DNA from 2 places in the Thalassospira xiamenensis M-5 genome. Region 2 is predicted to be linked to the other one. Evidence: riboswitches for the same ligand, from Rfam matches in the RefSeq annotation. Region 2 holds a riboswitch; the other holds the start of a gene.
The links. A riboswitch is a leader RNA that binds a small molecule or an ion and turns the genes downstream of it on or off. The one in region 2 is predicted to bind cobalamin.

Region 1 (4,183 bases), 1.8 Mb from region 2:
CAGGCGGGCGATGCCCGGCCAAAATTCAGACAAAAAAAATGCAGCCGGGGCGGTTGAAACACCCGGCTGCAGAAGGAATGGCGGGGAGGGGAGGAAAACCCGCCAGGGAAGAGAGGGAGACGAAAAAGTCTGGCTGCTTCCAGCGCGGCGTCGTTAATGCCGTTTGGAAGAGATCATCGCGTCCCACGCACCTTGCAAACGTTGTTTGGCTTCACGAAAACGCTGCAGGGATTCTTGCGGGATATCACCGCTATGATCCTTGATCTCGCTCCAGGCGGCATCCATGTCATCCCACGCCTGAACAACCTCGCTTGGCAATTGTTCAAGCCCGGCTTCGGATTCCTTGCAATGGGCTGTAAGGCCGAATTCCCAATCCTTGAATTCCTGATGGAGCTTGGCGTGCTCCGGAAGGGGACGGGCTGTCATGGGAGCCTCCTTTTGCTTTTCCAGACAATTTCAATCTGGCGCGTAATCATGTCATCGATTTGCAATGAAAAGGCGATTTTGGGGCATTCTCTATAAAGGGCATAAAACCGGCAATTTACCTGCCAATCATATCGTTCCATGCTTTTTCAAGATTTGCGGTCGCCTTGTGGAACTGCTCTGCGGTGGCGTTGCTTGCGGCATCGCCTTCGGCCTTAAGCTTTTCCCACGCCTCATTCATCTCGTTATAGGGGCCGGTTACCTCTTTGGGCAGATTTCCGACCTGCATGTCGTTTTTCGCGCAGTAACCGGCAACATTCCGTTCCCAGCTGTCGTGGGACTGGCGCAGATTAAAAATGTCGAGTGCTGTTTGCTCTTGCATCGGTGTGTCTCCTTGTTCTGGTGGGCACTTTCGATGATGTGTCATACCTGTAACGTTCCCTGCGTGGCGGAGTTCCATGCACGCAAACATCAAGTCCCCTTGCCAAGCGATGCAGGGCGTGGAAAATAGGGGCATGTTACAAAGCAAAGCAAAATCACGTAAAGTCGAAGTCACACCGGCCCGCCCGGTCGTGGTCAGCGCCAATAATGATGGTGACGGTTGTCAGGAATGCGATACCGCCGCACGTCTTGGCCTTTCCACCGAACAGGGGGAAGCCGTAACGCGTGATGCGTCGCGCGCCACCGGTCATAACCTGTCGCTGCCCGATATCGAGGCAGCAGCGAAAATCTTTGCGCTTTTGGGGGATGCCGGGCGGTTGCAGCTTGTTTTGCGCTGCATGGAAAAACCGCAAACCGTTGGCGAACTGGCCGAGGCATCGGGCATGTCGCAGTCGCTTACCAGCCATCATCTGCGTCAGTTGCGCGATCAGCGCATTCTGGCCTCCGAGCGCAACGGGCGTCATATCTTCTATCAGATTGATGACGAACATATTTCCTGTGTTGTTCGAGATGTCTTTGCCCACGTCACACACGACTAAGCCACCCCCGCACTGATCTTTGCGGGCATTCCAGTCGCAGATCGACAATCGGGCGAATATGTTCGGCAAATGATCACCCGGCCTGCGTGGTTTTCACATTGCACTTGCGCAAAATTACCGTCATAAACGAATGGCTTGGTTTTTCCCGCTCTGCTCGGGGTTGGGAAACGAAGAGGGAATTTGGAAAGCCGTCTGTTTGACGGTCAAAGCCAAAGCCGCCCCCGCGACTGTATGCGACGAGTGCCCGCCATCATACCACTTGCGAAAGCAGGGAAGGTCGGCGACGCATGAAGACCCGCAAGCCAGGAGACCTGCCAGGCATGGACCCGAACCGACTGTCGGGTGTGACAGCAAAGGAGATTTCTATGACCACGCAGACCGCGGCATTTGCCGTTTCGAAAAAATCCGTTCTTCTGCCGATCCTTGCCTGTGCCGTTTTCGGCATGGCGATTGTCTTTGTGACCGGCCACGTTCAGGCGGACCTGCTTCATGACGCGGCACACGATGTGCGCCACGCGACCGGCTTTCCCTGCCACTAAGTCATGTTCACACGCATAGTAACCAGCGCGTTGTTCGCTGGTGCTGCAGCGGGGCTTATTGCGGCCCTGCTACAGCTGTATTTTGTGCAGCCCGTTTTGCTGCATGCGGAGCTGTATGAAACCGGTGCCCTTGTGCATTTCGGCGGTGACGCGGTTAGCGCGCATCAGGATGTCGGCGGGATTGATCCGCTGCGTGACGGGCTAAGCATCCTGTTCACCATGCTGGTCTATACCGGCTATGCACTGATCCTGATCGCGGCCATGGCCTTTGCCGAAAATCGTGGTCATGTGGTGACGGCGCGCAATGGCATCATCTGGGGCATTGCAGGGTTTGTCATCGTGCATTTCGCACCGGGCTTCACCTTGGCGCCAGAGGTGCCCGGTGTTGCTGCGGCCGATGTCTATGAACGGCAAATCTGGTGGTTTGCGACGGTGGCAACCGCGGCACTTGCGGTTTGGCTGATCGCCTTTGGCCGGAACTGGCTGGCGTGGGGGGCGGCGGTTATTCTGCTTCTGGCGCCCCATGTTATCGGTGCACCGGAACCCGATCAGTTCAGCGGTCCCGTGCCGACCGAACTCGGGGCGCTGTTTGCTGCGCGTGCCTTTGGCATCGGGGCTGTGGCCTGGGTGTTGACCGGGCTGTTTGCCGGGCATTTCTGGCGGCGTGAAGCCGACCGGGAAGCGTAAAACGCAATCACATTGATCAGGCGCGGTATATTCCGCGCCTGTTTTCTTTCATTGATTTGTCTGGATAAATGAAATGCCACGTTCACTTGCTCTTTTCGGGATCGGGCTTGTTTTTGGCGGCGGGATTGGCTTTCTGGTGGCGGCGGGCAATGGCATCATCCTTGATGGTCATGACCATTCCGATCCGCGCGCGCATGGGGAAAGTGCCCATGGTGATACGCATGACACGATGAATGTCAACGGTGCTCATGCCAGCCATGATGCCGTCATTTCACTGCCCGATGCCGTTGATGCGCCAAGGCTTGATGTTGCCATTGCGCCCGATCCGGTCAGTGGCTGGAACCTGCATCTCTTGGTGCAGAATTTCCGTTTTGCCCCCGAACATGCCAGCAGTCCCCATATCCCGGGCGAGGGGCATGCTCATGTCTATGTTAACGGCACCAAGATCGCCCGCCTGTATGGCCCGTGGCTTCATATCGCAGACCTTCCAGCGGGCGATAATGAGGTTATCGTGACCCTTACGGCCAATGACCATAGCCAGCTTGCCGTTGGCGATAAGCCACTGCGTCAGGTCATGACTGTTTCGGTTGCGCCATAATCACAGGGCCGGGATACGGGCCTTAAGGCAAAATCGAAGACGTCCGCAGCCGCGTGCGTCTTCGATCCATCCATCCGGGGCGTTCAGATATTCCCGGCAGGTGGCAATGATATCGTCAATATCACGATGTGCCGATAATCCGGCAAAAAGATAACTTGCCCGCCCGGTTCCCTGAAGTGCAACCGATGTCGGGTCGCTGCATGATCCCATGCAGTCAACCTGCGTGATTTCAAACGTTTCGGGCAATTCCGCCTGATCAAGTGCCGTGCCTAACTGCCGCACAAAACCATCCGCATCGACAAAATCCATCTTTGGGTCCGGATCAGCATCAGGTGCTGGTTGGCAGGTTTTGCAAATGACAATACGAGGCATGCGGCGGTTGGCCTTGGTTCTTAAATCGGGTGGTCACTATGGTCGCAGTGCCGGCGTAATTCATCAACTTTTTCGGGGCGTCTGGCATTGTGTGTGATAATATTCAAATCATGGTTTGAATGTTCTTGACTCGCTAACATATGAATTGTTATTTGAATATAATGCATGAATATAAATTTGAATGTTGGCGAGGTCCAGAATGTCCGTCATCGTAAAATGGGATCAGTTCCCGGCCATTGGAAATTGTGAAAGCTGCAAGTCATCGCTGATTGCGTCGCTCAACGTTGCTGTGCCCGGGCAAAGCTTTGTTGCCGCCGCCGATGGCTTGCACGCGCAATCCGAACTGAGTGTCGAGGACCAGGGCACTGTTGATGATGTGCTGGCCCGTCATCGTGACGGCATTTCGCATCACCAGTGGGCCGTATCGGGCATGGATTGCGGGTCCTGTGTGGCGAAAATCGAAACCGCGCTTACCAAACGTGATGGCGTGCAATGTGTAGATGTGTCGATGATGCGTGAAACGGTGACGCTGGGCCTTCGCAATGATAGTGCCGAAACGCGTTCCGATATCAGCACCATGCTGA
Region 2 (4,183 bases):
GGCGATAAAATGCGTTGGATTCTTCGGCGGTCGAAAAACCGGCATATTGCCGGATCGTCCAGGGTTGCTGGACATACATGGTCGGATAGGGACCGCGCAGGAAGGGCGGCATGCCCGGCATGGTGTTGAGATGATCAAGTCCCACCAGATCATCCGCGCCAAACACCGCTTTGACATCGATGCCTTCGGGCGTGGTCCAGGGCGCTGTATTGACCGGGCTGGTCGGGCCGGAAGTAGCACGATCAAACAGCGGCAGATTGGAAAAGTCCGGAATCCGGGTCATGGTTATTTTACCCCCAGATGTGAAAGGGCCGTCTCGCAGATCGCAAGAACATCCGCCCCGATAAAAATGAAATCATCAATACCCGCCGCCTCGTAATCGGCCCTCGCATCGCCGGGATGCCCGGCAAGGTAAATGCGGGTCGCCCCGGCCTGTTTAAGGGCCTTGGCGGCATCGGCGGCCATTTCGGCATATTGCGGGTCCGATCCGCAAATGACTGCGATCCTGGCACCACTTTCAACAAATGCCTTGGCGGCATCGCTGGCATCGGCAAAGCCGTTATTGGTAATCGCCTCGATCCCGCCAGCTTCGAAGAAGTTTCGGGCAAACATGGCGCGCGCGGTATGTTTGGCAACCGGGCCCAGATTGGCCAGAAAGATTTGCGGAAATTTGCCGGTTGATGCCTTGTGGCCATCCGCACGATCCCGCAGGGTTTCGAAACTTTCCGAAAGACGATGGGTTGGCAGCGGATCGATATGTGTGCCCGCGGCCTTGCCATAAAGGGCTTCATACATCTGTGCGATGGTTGCACCGGATTTGGCCGCCGTGATCAGATCCTCAAGGCTGATGCCGATTGCATCCTTAAACCCGGTCTGGCGGGCTTTGGCTTCCTTGCGAATTGTCGTCAGGTCTGGCGCATCGCAGGTGACTTTGGCCTCTGTGATGTTGGGGAATTCCGACACGCCGGTCAGCGGATCGCGCCGGGTGGCAGCGCGGCTTTCGCGGGCCTGCCAGATTTCCGAAATCTCCTTTTGCAGGGACCCGTCGGCAAGGGCCTTGATAATGCCGCCCTTGGCTTCAAGTGACTGGAACCGGCCCCAGGTATTGGATGCCAGTTCGCGGGTCAGGTTTTCGATGAACCATGAACCGCCCGCCGGGTCGATCACACGATGAACGTTGCTTTCTTCCTGAAGGATCAGTTGGGTGTTGCGCGCAATGCGGCGCGCAAAGCCATCAGACAGGCCGATCAGATGATCATAGGGCAGGCAGATAACGCTATCGGCACCGCCCAGACCGGCGCTCAGGCTGGTGACGGTGGTGCGCAGCATATTGACCCACGGATCAACCTTCGACAGCGACATTTCGGCCGATACCGCATTGATCGTGATAGTGGCATCATCGACACCCGATGCCGAAAGAACCCGGCTCCACATCAGGCGAAGCGCACGAAGCTTGGCAATCCCGGCAAAGAAATCGGTGCCAACCGCCACATTGAACGCAATCGCGCCTGCCGCCTGATCAATCACCATACCGGTATCGGTCAGCGCGCGAAGGTAGGTCACACCACCTGCCAGCAGGCAGGCGAGTTCCTGCCCATCGGTTGCACCGGCATTGTAAAACGGCGCGCCATTTACCGTGATGGCGGTGGCATGCGGGAAACGGTCGATCAGATCAGCGGCAATATCGGTGGCCTGTTTGATCGCATCATCGACTGAAACCGGAAGGCACCCTGTTGCGGCCAAGGTGCCAATCGGATCGATGTTGAAGGCCGGTGCGGCGTCGCTTGCAAAATCGTCATCCGCGTCGGCGCTGTTTTGCCCATCCTTTTCAAGGCGCGCGGCCAAAAGGGCGGCGGCCGGGATTGCGGCGGCACCGGCATCAAGTGCAACGGTCGCAAGGTTGGTATAGACATCGTCAAGTGTGGCATCGAGATCGGCAAGGCAGTGAATGGCAATGCCGTCAATGCCAGCATCGCCCGATGTGATATCCGCGCCCGTGCGTGCGGCGGCATCCAGACGTAGCAGGACCGACGTTGCGCCGTTTTCCAGATCATCGAGAATCGCGGCATTGACCGATTTGGGATCGGGATGGGCATGAAGCTGGCGGATGTCCCAGCCGCTGGCGGCGTCCTTGGCATCGACCGCGGCACACAGGACCTGATGGATCAGGCGGGTTGCGTCGTCCTGATCGTCGTTGGTGTAAAGCGGCTGCATCGCGAAACCGTCAAGCATCCTTGTGACCAGTTTCTTGTCAAAGGATGCGCCTTTCAGGCCGGATTCCGCCAGTTGACGCCAGCTTGCATAATCGGCGGCTGGAAACTCTGAGGCCAGCTTTAACGGGTCTGTCATGCTCTCTCCCGGTCGCGGTCGGATCTTTCGGATCTGGGCCGATATCTATTTTACAACGGATTCCCTCCGCCCGGTACACCCCGCCCGGTCCGGCAGAAACAAGAGCCATCTTTCGGTATCTGGCTTATGCGCCGCCAAAAACGGCGCATTTACAGTTGCGAGGGCAGCTTCGGCCTTGATCGCGGACATGCGCCGGACCGCACCGAATTCCCGAAAGAATGTTTCATATCGCATCTGCGACATGGCGGTGTTTATAGCACCCGCCCATAATTACGTAAATAGGCATGGAAATACCTATTTAGGTCAATGTCGCGGTCATCCATCAGCATTCCGTAACGTTATCCTTCTGAAAAATGGTTGTTTTCTGCCAAGGACGAGATTGATGAACGGATATTAATGGCGTGCCGCTGCCATTATACTTTGGCCGGATTGTGATGGTTTCTGGGAAAAATTGCGGGGTTTAACCAATTTGACATTTTCGTCTGCCAGATTGGCGCTGTCCCAAATCTCGGAGTATTGCCATCCATGAATGCGCTTAGCGCCGTGCCGCCCCGACCAATGAATGACGGTCTGGTGGTGTTTGCCGACGACAGCCCCAGCGCCAAGGCGGCTCTTGAAACCGTTTTGCGCCGTGCCGGCTATGACGTGGCAGGGTTTGATTGTGCCGACGATCTGATCGACCAGCTGGACGGTCTTTATCCGCGGGCGATCATTCTGGATCTTGAAATGCCCGGGATGAGCGGGTTTGAAGCCTTTTGCGAGATTCGCCGCCGCTATCCGAACGCGGTTGAAGTGCCGGTTCTGTTCTTCTCGGCCCATTATGATGCCGATACGCGGGCCCAGGCCGATGCCCTTGGCGCGGCGGACTTTATCAGCAAGGACGCCAGCCCGATGGTGGTGATCGAGCAGCTTAACCGGGCGCTTGATAAATCCATGAGCCATTGCTGAGCTGTTTTTGGTAATCGCCTGCATTTTTCATTTTCAGTGAATAATCAAAAAGTCGGGTCTTTTGGCAAAAAATGCCGTTGGACCCGATTTTTCGTATTCCTCATATCATACTATTTAAATGCCATCTCAGGCGTGGCGAAGCTGCGCCGGATCACCTGATGGCATGGTGATCGTGTGGTTTTCGTCCCCGTGGACATGATAAAGCTGATCACCGGCAAGTGTGACCGACGGATCAATGGTCGGACGTTGGGCAAGGCGGTCATAGAGTGCCGCAAAATCGGCATCCATCGCATCGAAAAGCTGCTGATAGTCGGTCAGCACGAAATAGGTTTTCTGGAAATCGTCAATCGCATAGTCGGTTGCCATCACCCGTTCGAGGTCAAACGCCACCCGGTTGGGGGTTGGATCGGTGACGGAATAGATGGTTTCCGTTTGCGATGACAGCATGCCCGCCCCATAGGCGCGCAATCCATGGTCGGTCATGATCAGGCCGAACTCGACCATGTACCAGTACATCCGGGCGAGTTTCTTGAGCCCGCCTTTGGCAATGGCTTCGGGGCCCTTGGCACCATAGGCCGCCAGATAATCGGCAAAGACCGGGGCATAAAGCATCGGCACATGACCAAAGAAGTCATGGAAGATGTCGGGTTCGACGAGATAGTCGATCTCCTCCGGCTTGCGCAGCCAGACGGTCACCGGAAAACGCCGGTTGGCGAGATGATCGAAAAACACATCATCGGGCACCAGCCCCGGCACCGCGACAAGGTGCCAGCCAGTGGCGGCATGGAGCTTCTCACTGACCCGGCCGAAATGCGGAATGCCATCGGCGGCATCAAGTTTTTCAAGATTGCGGATATAGTCCGGGGCGGCATAGCCCGGCAGGATC

Region 1: linked by a shared signal. The riboswitch ahead of TH3_RS05600 (CbtB domain-containing protein) and the one ahead of TH3_RS18360 (methylmalonyl-CoA mutase family protein) in region 2 are both predicted to bind cobalamin.

The regions. Positions count from the first base shown of each region.
Region 1 covers NZ_CP004388.1:1,205,842-1,210,024, forward strand. Annotated here, with positions in the region: gene TH3_RS05585 (hypothetical protein) at 154-426, opposite strand; gene TH3_RS05590 (hypothetical protein) at 542-805, opposite strand; gene TH3_RS05595 (ArsR/SmtB family transcription factor) at 939-1,403, shown strand; cobalamin riboswitch at 1,524-1,736, shown strand; gene TH3_RS05600 (CbtB domain-containing protein) at 1,769-1,942, shown strand; gene TH3_RS05605 (CbtA family protein) at 1,946-2,629, shown strand; gene TH3_RS05610 (hypothetical protein) at 2,703-3,227, shown strand; gene TH3_RS05615 (DUF1636 family protein) at 3,228-3,599, opposite strand; gene TH3_RS05620 (heavy metal translocating P-type ATPase) at 3,799-4,183, shown strand, end outside.
Region 2 covers NZ_CP004388.1:3,950,781-3,954,963, reverse strand. Annotated here, with positions in the region: gene scpA (methylmalonyl-CoA mutase) at 1-283, opposite strand, end outside; gene TH3_RS18360 (methylmalonyl-CoA mutase family protein) at 286-2,349, opposite strand; cobalamin riboswitch at 2,442-2,608, opposite strand; gene TH3_RS18350 (response regulator) at 2,875-3,297, shown strand; gene phhA (phenylalanine 4-monooxygenase) at 3,424-4,183, opposite strand, start outside.